DNA from 2 places in the Mesorhizobium sp. CA7 genome. Region 1 is predicted to be linked to the other one. Evidence: predicted binding sites of a transcription regulator. Region 1 holds the regulator's gene; the other holds the start of a gene.

Region 1 (5,107 bases):
AAAGGCCGGGCATGGCCCCACCAGCCGCTGAGCGGCTGGCGAATGTCGCGGTGATGGCGGCTCGCGGCGTAGATGAAGGCCGGTGAGCCCGGCCCGCCATTGAGATACTTGTAGGTGCAGCCAATGGCGAAATCGGCATTAGAGCCGTCGAGATCCACCGGCAGCGCACCCGCCGTGTGGCAGAGGTCCCACACGATCAGCGCACCGGCTTCATGAGCCTTGCGGGTGAGCGCCGCCATGTCGCGCAGCCGGCCGGATTTGTAGTTGACGTGGTTGACCAGGATGACCGCGACGCGATCGTCAACCAGTTCCTCAATCGTCGGGGCATCGGTGCCTTCGAGCCGCAGCACCGTGCCGGGCCGCGTCGATGCGACGCCTTCCGCCATGTAGAGGTCGGTCGGAAAGCTGTCGCCCTCGGCAACGATCACCGAACGCTCGGGCAGCATTGCAAGTGCCGCATGCAGGACCTTGTAGATATTGATCGAAGTCGTGTCGCAAACGACCGTCTGGCCGGGTTTCGCGCCGATCAGGCGCCCTAGCTGGTCACCCAACTCGATGGGCATATCGAACCAGCCGGCGGTGTTCCAGGCGCGGATGAGATCCCGCGCCCATTCCTGCCTCGCGGCAGTCTCGATCTCGCTGAAGGCGTCGATCGAAGCAGCGCCCAGCGAATTGCCGTCGAGGTATATGACGTCTTCCGGCAAGACGAAGCGATCGCGCATGGCGCGCAGCGGATCCGCGGCATCCATCGCCTCGACTTCGGCGAGATCAGGAATTCCCCTCATTGTGCTGCCGCCTCCATTTCGATCTGGCCAAGGGGGTTGTCTCACCACCGTCGGCGACAGGGCAAGAACCTTTGGTCCTATGTTAGCTGGTCCATAGACGGCGAAGACTGCGGATCGGAACTTCGCCAAGGTTGGCATTTTGGGTTCGTTTCGTTCACGGTGCCACGCGCTTACGGTAGAGCCGACGTGATCCCAACCACGGCTTCGTGATCGTGGCGGGTTGTATTTCAGCGTAAGGGGAACTCCAAAATCGAGCGAAATCAATGCCGCTGCCCCACGAGGGGCAGCCGGCCGTCACCGGATACGACATTGTTTCGGCAGCCTTAACAAATTCACTAAACTTTAAACGGTTGCGGAACACAACTGGAACAGATAGTGTTTGTTCTGGGTTTGTTTTTCTGATTCTGGTTTCAGAACCCGTGGGGGCCGCCGATGCTGACGCGCAAACAACATGAACTCCTGATGTTCATCCATGAACGCCTGAAGGAGAGCGGGATTCCTCCATCCTTCGATGAGATGAAGGAGGCGCTCGACCTTGCCTCCAAGTCCGGCATCCACCGGCTGATCACGGCGCTGGAAGAACGCGGCTTCATTCGCCGGCTGCCGAACCGGGCGCGCGCGCTGGAAGTGCTGCGCCTGCCCGACTCAATCGCGCCTGGCCTGAATGCCGCGAAGAAGTTTTCGCCGAGCGTCATCCAGGGCGGCCAAGGCAATCTCAGTCGCCAGGTCAAGCCGACGACGCCATCGCGCACTCCGACGCCAAGCAATGACGACGAGGCCGCGGCGGCCGTATCCATTCCGGTGATGGGCCGCATCGCCGCCGGCGTGCCGATTGACGCCATCCAGCACCAGACGCATTCGATCTCGGTGCCGCCGGACATGATCATGGGCGGCGAGCATTACGCGTTGGAGGTCAAGGGCGACTCGATGATCGAGGCCGGCATCTTCGATGGCGACACCGTCATCATCCGCAATGCCAACACCGCAAGCCCGGGCGAGATCGTGGTGGCGCTGGTCGACGATGAGGAGGCGACGCTTAAGCGTTTCCGCCGCAAGGGTGCCTCGATCGCGCTCGAGGCCGCCAACCCGGCCTATGAGACCCGGATCTTCGGACCGGACCGGGTCAAGGTTCAGGGCAAGCTCGTCGGACTTATTCGCCGCTACTGAGCAGAACTGCTCGCCGTCTTCGCCCGGACGACAATCTATTGGGCCGGTGCGGCGGCTGGTTTTTCCGGCTGCTTATAGGGCGCCAGTCCCCTCGCCTCGCGCGTGTATTTCCGCTGCTCGTGCCAGGGTCGGTATGGTTCTACGACCGCGTAGCGGACGGTTGGCCGCGCGGTTGCCGATTGCGGATCGAAGAAAACGGCGGCGCTGCCGTCGCGCGCCAGCTGCCGCTTGGTGACGACGAGCACACGCGGATCGCGGCAAGGGTTATAGGCCGTGGCGTCGTTGATGACGATGAGGTCGGCGAAGCCGCAGGCCGGCCGGGCGGTGTCGCGGGTCTCGGCGAGCGCGACGATCGCGCCGGAAGGATGCCGACCGATGCAGAGATCGCCGCTGCAATAGAAGGGCGAGCCGGGCGGCAGGTCGACGGGATCGGCAATGTCCAGCGTATCTTTGGCGAACCTTTCCGGGGGCACGATCTCCTCGGCTTTCAGCGCCCGTTTCCAGTTGTCGGTGGTGAACTCGTTGGAGCGTTCGCGATTGACGGCAAGCTCGCCGCCGCCGATCGGCATCGCCACCAGATGCGCATCCTCCGAGATAAGCACGTCCGGTGTGCGGACGTGCGAAATGGCCAGCAGCGCAGCGAGCGCGAAAGGTACGGCGGCAAGCCTCAGCCAGGTGGTAGCCATGGTCGCGATGACCAGCGCGACCGTCGCCAGCAGCACCGACTGGATCGAGATCAGCCCGACGGCGTCGACCGGTGAGCGCTCGGAAATCCATGCCGAAATGGTGATCATCGCCGTCAGGCCTTTGCCCATGACAAAGAGGAAGGGACCGTCTAAGCCGAAGGGCATGGCCAGCGCGCTCAGCACGGCGAACGGCATGACGACCAATGAGACGATCGGCATGACCGCCAGATTGGCCAGCAGGCTGAGCGGCGACACCCGCTGGAAGTGCCAGATGGCAAACAACAATGTCGCGCTGCCCGCGATGAGCGACGTCACGGCGGCGCCACCCGCTCCAATCGCCAGTTTTCGCGATAGGAACCCGAGAAACGAACGCTTTGCCGGCGGCGCGGTCGTTTTGCCGGCGCGATAGTCGGCAAAGCCGGCATAGGCGCCGACCAGGGCGGCGGTGGCAGCGAAGGACATCTGGAAGCTCGGGCCGACCACTTCATGCGGCGAGACCAGGATGACGGCGATGGCAGAGATCGCCAGGTTGCGCATGGTCAGCGCTGCGCGGTCGAAAAGCACGGCGACCAGCATCACGCCAAGCATGATGAAGCTTCGCTCGGCCGCCACCACGATGCCGGAGATCACGAGATAGGCGGCGATCGACGCCAGCGCGATGCCAGCGGCATATTTCTTCACCGGCCGGCGCGACGAGAAATCCGGAAACAGCGCGAAGGCGCCCCGTAGCAGGACCATGATCGTGCCGGCGACCAGCGCCATGTGCAGGCCGGAGATCGAAATGATGTGGTAGATGCCGGTCCGCCGCATCGACTCGTTGATTTGTTCCGGAATGCCGGCACGAACGCCGACGATCAGCGCCGCCGCGATCTCGCCCTCGGAACCCCCGATGCTGCTCCTGATGTGGTCGGCAATCCCCTCGCGAGCATTTTCTATGGCCGATGCCACGCGCGCGCCAAACGGCACTTCCGTTGCCGCAGTCGGGGTCGGCGCGACAAGTTTCGGATCGCCCAGGAAAAAGCCGCTGGCGCCGATGCCGGCAAAATAGCTGTCGAACGAAAAGTCGTAGCTGTCCGGCCTGACCGGACCTGTCGGCGGCAGCAGCTTGGCATAGCCGGTCAGCATCGACCCGGCTGTCATGCCGGACGGGATCCTGCGCGCCGACAGCCTGATGCGGTTCGGCGCGTAGCGCAGCTTCGGACGCTCCGTGGATATCAGATCTATGGTGAGCCGGACACGGCCGTTGGCCATCGCCTCGGCGGTGACGAGGCGGCCCGTCAGCCGTGTCTGGATTTCGGAACCCAGCATCGGGGTCGCCATCCGCCAGGTCTCCACCTTGGCCGCGAGAAAGCCCAAGGCGCAGAAAAACGCCGCCATGAAGACAAGGTGCGTTCTGTGCCGGGAACGCGAGACCGCCGCGCAGACCGCCATCAGGGCGACCGCCGCGAGCGGCCTGTAGAGGTCCGGCTCGGCGCTCAGCGAGAAGTAACAGATCACGCCGGCTGCCAGGAACACCGGCACCAGCAGAAAGCCGACGCCACGGTCGAGCTCGGTGGTGGCGGCGACCGCAACGCTTCGGCGCAGAGCAGGAAGCGAAACGCGGCCAAGCTGTCTGCGGATCCGGCCGTCGTTGGCTGTCGGCGATGCTGGCGGTAACATGCCGCCGCCAGTCGGCAGAAGCCCGGCTGGCGGACGCGGCGCCGGAAGCGAAAGCGGCGTTCCCTCTTCGGGCACGGCATGAGCAAACATCAGGCGTTCGCTGACGCCTGCTGTCGTTCCCCCGCCCTCCTCCGCGCCCCGGCCACGTCCAGCCATCGGGTCTGCCCCTTGCGCCCCAGACCGCCTATGCTACATGAACGCCGGTCGCGTGGAAGTCTGCGCGAAACATGCATTTTTCAGCGCTTCCTCGAGAGTTCCATGTCCGACAAGGTCGTCACCCGTTTTGCCCCCTCGCCCACAGGCTACCTGCATATCGGCGGGGCGCGCACGGCGCTGTTCAACTGGCTCTATGCCAAGCACACCGGCGGCACGATGCTGTTGCGCATCGAGGATACCGATCGCGAGCGCTCCACCGAAGCCGCCACGGCCGCCATTCTCGACGGGCTGACCTGGCTTGGCCTCTCCTGGGATGGCGAAGCCGTCTCGCAGTTCGAGCGCGCGCCGCGTCACCGCGAGGTGGCGGAGGAGCTCGTGCGCATGGGCAAGGCCTATTACAGCTACGAGACGCCGGCGGAGCTGGAGGCGATGCGCGAGGCCGCACGTGCCAAAGGCCTGCCGCCGCGTTACAACGGCCATTGGCGCGACCGCGGCCCCTCCGAGGCGCCGGCAGGCGTCAAGGGCGCGATCCGCATCAAGGCGCCGACCGAGGGCGTGACGATCGTCAACGACCGCGTGCAGGGCGAGGTGCGCTTCCCCAACAAGGATCTCGACGACTTCATCATCCTGCGTTCCGATGGCGTCCCGACCTAC
Region 2 (5,107 bases), on a different contig from region 1:
GTGCATTCGCTGGTCGACACCGGCAACGGCGCGCTGCTCCTCCACGGCATGCGTCGCGCCGCGCGGCCGCCCGACCGAACCCATCCGCTCGGCCACGGACGCGAGCTCTATTTCTGGAGCTTTATCGTGGCGCTTCTGGTGTTCGCGCTCGGCGCCGGCGTCTCATTCTATGAAGGCGTCATCCACATCATGGCGCCCGAGCCGTTCGTCAACGCCAAGGTCAACTACATCGTGCTTGCCCTCTCCTTCGTCTTCGAAGGCAGCTCATGGCTGTTAGCGCTGAAGGAGTTCCGGCAGCAGAAGGGCAAGCAAGGCTGGCTGCAGGCCGTGCAATCGAGCAAGGACCCCAGCGTCTATACGGTGCTGTTCGAGGACAGCGCCGCGCTGTTCGGGCTGGCAGTCGCTTTCGCCGGCATCCTGTCGGCCCAGCTTCTGGAAATCCCCGAGCTCGACGGCCTCGGCTCGATCGGCATCGCCATCATCCTCGGCGCGACCGCCATCTTCCTGGCGCGCGAGAGCAAAGGGCTGCTGCTGGGCGAACCTGCCTCATCCGAAGTGCAGAAGAAGGTGCTGGCGATCGTCCAGGACGATCCGGCGGTGCAGCGCGCGAACGGAATCCTGAGCGTCCATATCGGGCCGGAGGAAATCGTCGCGGGCTTGAGCATCGAATTCGAGGATCATCTCAGCGCGCCCGATATCGAGGCCTGCGTCGAGCGCCTGGAAGCCAGGCTCAAGAAGGAAATGCCGCAGATATCGAGGCTCTTCGTCAAGCCGCAGGCAACTGGCACATGGGAGCGGCGGCGCAAGGCCATGGCCGAGGCCTCGGAGGAGGGATAGGTTTTGACAACGCGCACTTGTCAGGAGGAAGGCTATGAAGATCGACGGCGGATGCCATTGCGGTGCGATCGCCTATGAGGCGGAGGTCGATCCGGAAAAGACTTCGATCTGCCACTGCACCGACTGCCAGCAGCTGACCGGCACGGCCTTTCGCGTGACGGTTCCGGCGCCGGAAAGCGACTACCGGATTACCAGGGGCGCGCCGAAGGTCTATATCAAGACCGGGTCGAGCGGCGCCAGGCGGGCGCAGGGCTTTTGCGGCGAGTGCGGATCGCATCTTTACGCGACGTCGGTTGGCGATGGGCCCAAGATCTACGGCATCAGGGTCGGCACGGCGCGTCAGCGCGAGGAACTCGTCCCGAAAAAACAGGTCTGGCACCGCTCGGCGTTGCACTGGCTGCCGGAATTCGAAGGCATGACGACCATCGAGGAGCAGTAGCACTGTCGGATCGGCCCGTTGGCGCAAGCCTCGGCGATTGGCTGAATCTTTCGCGCCTTGGTCATCCTCGGGCTTGACCCGGAGATCCATGCCGTGACCGATGTGAGGGGCTCGGCGGAGCGAAATTCTCATCTCAATGGCTTAGCGCCACGGCATGGGATTCCAGGGTCTGCGCGCGTCGCTTCGCTCCTTGCTCCGCCCTGGAATGACGAAGTGATCGGCGTTCCAGCCAATCTCCAAGGAATGCGACCTCGCCAGCGAAGGAAGAATCGGTCGTTCCAACGTCGGCGTCGAGCGACTACTCGTCGCCTTCGACGACGCGCAGCCTGAGCTGTCCCGTCTTGGAGTCCGCTACCCGCGAACCGCCTTCGGCTTTTGGCGCTGCGCTTCGCGCGGCCTCTGTCTCGCCTTCCGCGAATTCCAGCGCCTCGATCTTCTGGCCGCGCTTGGTCACCTTCGACGTCGACACCAGGATGTCGTCGATGTCCCGCGCCGCCTGGCCGAAATGTGTCTGCAGCCGGCGTACCCGCTCGTCGACCCGACCCACATCCTCCATCAGGCGGATGACCTCGCCCTGGATAAGATGCGCCTGCTCGCGCATGCGGGCGTCCTTGAGGATTGCCTGGATCACCTGGATCGACAGCATCAGCAGCGAGGGCGAGACGATGACGACGCGGGCGCGATGCGCCTTCTGCACCACCGCCTCGAAATTCTCGTGGATCTCGGCGAACACCGATTCCGACGGCACGAACATGAAGGCGGTGTCCTGTGTCTCGCCCTGGATCAGGTATTTTTCGGCGATATCGCGGATATGCACCTCGATGTCGCGCCGGAAAGCCTGCGCCGCGGCCTTCTGCATGTCGGCGCCTTCGGCCGCGCGAATGGCGTTCCACGCTTCCAACGGGAATTTTGCGTCGATGGCGAGCATCGGCGCGCCGTTCGGCATCCGCACCAGGCAGTCGGGCCGGCTGCCGTTGGAGAGACTGGCCTGGAACTCGTAGGCGCCGTGCGGCAGGCCGTCGGCGACGATCGCCTCCATCCGCGACTGGCCGAAGGCGCCGCGCGTCTGCTTGTTGGAGAGGATCGCCTGCAGCTGCACGACCTGGCCGGCCAAGGACTGGATGTTGCCTTGCGCGGTGTCGATCACCGCCAGCCGCTCCTGCAGCTTGGCCAGGCTTTCATGCGTCGACTTGGTCTGCTCGGCCATGGTCTGGCCGAGACGCCCGGTCATGGCGTCGAGCCGTTGTCCGAGCGACTGGGTGAGCTCGGCCTGCCGCGCCCCGAACACCTCGGCGATCGCCCCCATGCGCCCCTGCATCTCGGCCTGCGCTTGCATGATGTCGGCCATCCTCGCCTCAGCATCGCGGGCATGGTCGGCGGCTTCGGCGGCCGCCGCCGCGCGTGCCCCGGCCGCGCGCCACAAGGCGACGACGAGCGCCACGGACAGCGCAAGCAGAAGGATCGCGCCGAAAGCCAGCGCCTGGCCAAGCGTCGCGGTCGTGGCGCCAAGCCGCGCGATGGGCTCGGAAAGGACGGAGGTCATGTCGTTCATTTGGGCAGCATAACCGATTCGGCCTCCTGGCACAGATCAAAACGTGAACAGGTCAAAGATGCCCCGGTTGACGCTTTTCAAGCGAGGTCTTAGGTGAGACGCCATGTCGATCAAGCCGCTCATCATCCTTCCCGATCCCGTCCTGCGCCAGGTTTCCAAGCCGGTCGAGCGCGTCGATGCCGATTTGCGCAAGCTCGCCGACGACATGCTGGAGACCATGTATGACGCGCCGGGCATCGGCCTCGCGGCGATCCAGGTCGGCGAGCCGCGGCGGCTGCTGGTCATAGACCTTGCCAAGGAAGGCGAGGAGCCTCAGCCGCATGTCTTCATCAATCCGGAAGTGCTCGAAAGTTCCGACCAGCGGTCCGTCTATGAGGAAGGCTGCCTGTCGATCCCCGACTATTACGCCGAGGTCGAGCGCCCGGCTTCGGTGCGGGTGAAGTATCTCGACCGCGACGGCAAGCTGCAGGAGATGCAGGCGGAAGGTCTGATGGCCACCTGCCTGCAGCACGAGATAGATCATCTCAACGGCGTTTTGTTCATCGACCACATCTCGAAGCTCAAGCGCGACATGGTGGTGCGGAAGTTCAAGAAGCTCGCCAAGGACAAGGCGCCGGGTAAGATGGTGGGATAGAGGGGCATGCCCCTTCGCGTCATCTTCATGGGCACGCCGGATTTCTCCGTGCCGACCTTGCGCGCCATCGCCGAGGCCGGCCACGAGATCGCGGCCGTCTACACCCAGCCGCCGCGCGCCGCCGGCCGGCGCGGGCTGGAGCTGACGCCCTCGCCGGTGCAGCGCGAGGCGGAGCGGCTGGGGCTCGACGTTCGGACGCCGACGTCGCTGAAAAGCGAGGCCGAGCAGCAGGCTTTTGCCGCCTTGCAGGCCGATGTCGCGGTGGTCGTCGCCTACGGCCTGCTGCTGCCGAAAGCCGTTCTGGACGCGCCAAGGCTGGGCTGCCTCAACGGCCATGCCTCGCTTTTGCCACGCTGGCGTGGTGCTGCTCCCATCCAGCGCGCCATCATGGCCGGCGATACCGAGACCGGCATGATGGTCATGAAGATGGAAGAGGGTCTGGACACCGGGCCGGTGGCAATGGTTGAAAAAGTCGCCATCGCGCCCGACATGACAGCCGGCGAATTGCATGACCGACTGATGGTTCAAGCCGCCTCGCTGATGGTTGAGGCGCTCGCGCAGTTGGGGATAAATTGTCTGACATTTACCCAACAGGCAACGGCAGGGGTGACCTACGCCCGAAAGATCGATAAATCGGAGACACGCGTAGACTGGACGCGGCCTTCTGGCGAAGTCCACAATCACATTCGCGGCCTCTCGCCCTTTCCGGGCGCGTGGTGCGAGGTCGACATTGGCGGCCGCATGGAGCGGCTGAAACTGCTTCGTTCGACGCTCTCGGATGGCGTCGGCGAGTCGGGAGGAATTCTCGATGACCGGCTGACGGTCGCCTGCGGGACAGGCGCGGTCAGGCTGGTCGAAGTTCAACGGGCGGGCGGAAAGCCTGCCACTGCGCAGGAGTTTTTGCGCGGAGCCAAGATCGAAAAAGGAACGAAACTCACATGAGCATGATGTCGATACGCGCGGCGACGCCGCGGGATCGCGAGGCGATCCGCCTCGTCGAAGAACATGCCTTTGGCCAGCAGGCGGAAGCCGGCCTGGTCGACGCGCTTGTCACCGGCGGTGATGCCGTCGTCGAGCTGGTTGCGGAGGAAGACGGGCAGGTCGTCGGCCATATTCTTTTCTCGCGACTGTTCGTTCAGAACGGCACCAAGCAGTTCGCCGCCGTCGCGCTGGCGCCGCTGGCGGTCGAGCCGTCGTTCCACGGCACCGGCATCGGCGGCGCGCTGATCCGCGAGGCGCATGTCCGCCTCAAGGAAGCCGGCGAGATGCTGGCCGTGGTGCTGGGCGATCCGGTCTATTACGGCCGCTTCGGGTACGCCCATGCGCGCGCCGCAGGATTCGAGAGCGAGTATCAGGGCGAGGCGCTGCAGGCGCTGGCCTGGGGCGACGCGCCCGAGACCGGCAGGCTGGTCTACGCTTCCGCCTTTACCGCTTTAGCCGCCTAGGCGAGCGGCAAGCGCCGCAGGACATGCCGCGTTTTCGGCTCGATATCGAATATGACGGCAGCCAATTCGCCGGCTGGCAGCATCAGGCCGACCAGCCCTCGGTGCAGCAGGCGATCGAGCAGGCGATCGAGAAGTTCTGCGGCGAAGAGGTAAGAATACGTGCCGCCGGCCGCACCGATGCCGGCGTGCACGCCACCGCG

The links. The regulator LexA, encoded in region 1, represses DNA repair genes until DNA is damaged. The targets are predictions, from matches to a motif close to TGTTCNNNNTGTGTTCNG.
Region 2: a site for LexA is predicted at 2,861-2,878, ahead of LB552_RS18485 (DNA recombination protein RmuC). Genes of this name have one in related genera too.

The regions. Positions count from the first base shown of each region.
Region 1 covers NZ_JAIUHH010000001.1:108,793-113,899, forward strand. The annotation lists gene kynU (kynureninase) at 1-785, opposite strand, end outside; gene lexA (transcriptional repressor LexA) at 1,218-1,952, shown strand; gene LB552_RS00490 (ComEC/Rec2 family competence protein) at 1,988-4,297, opposite strand; gene gltX (glutamate--tRNA ligase) at 4,556-5,107, shown strand, end outside.
Region 2 covers NZ_JAIUHH010000010.1:70,182-75,288, reverse strand. The annotation lists gene LB552_RS18495 (cation diffusion facilitator family transporter) at 1-837, shown strand, start outside; gene LB552_RS18490 (GFA family protein) at 872-1,276, shown strand; gene LB552_RS18485 (DNA recombination protein RmuC) at 1,575-2,828, opposite strand; gene def (peptide deformylase) at 2,932-3,462, shown strand; gene fmt (methionyl-tRNA formyltransferase) at 3,469-4,404, shown strand; gene LB552_RS18470 (GNAT family N-acetyltransferase) at 4,401-4,907, shown strand; gene truA (tRNA pseudouridine(38-40) synthase TruA) at 4,931-5,107, shown strand, end outside.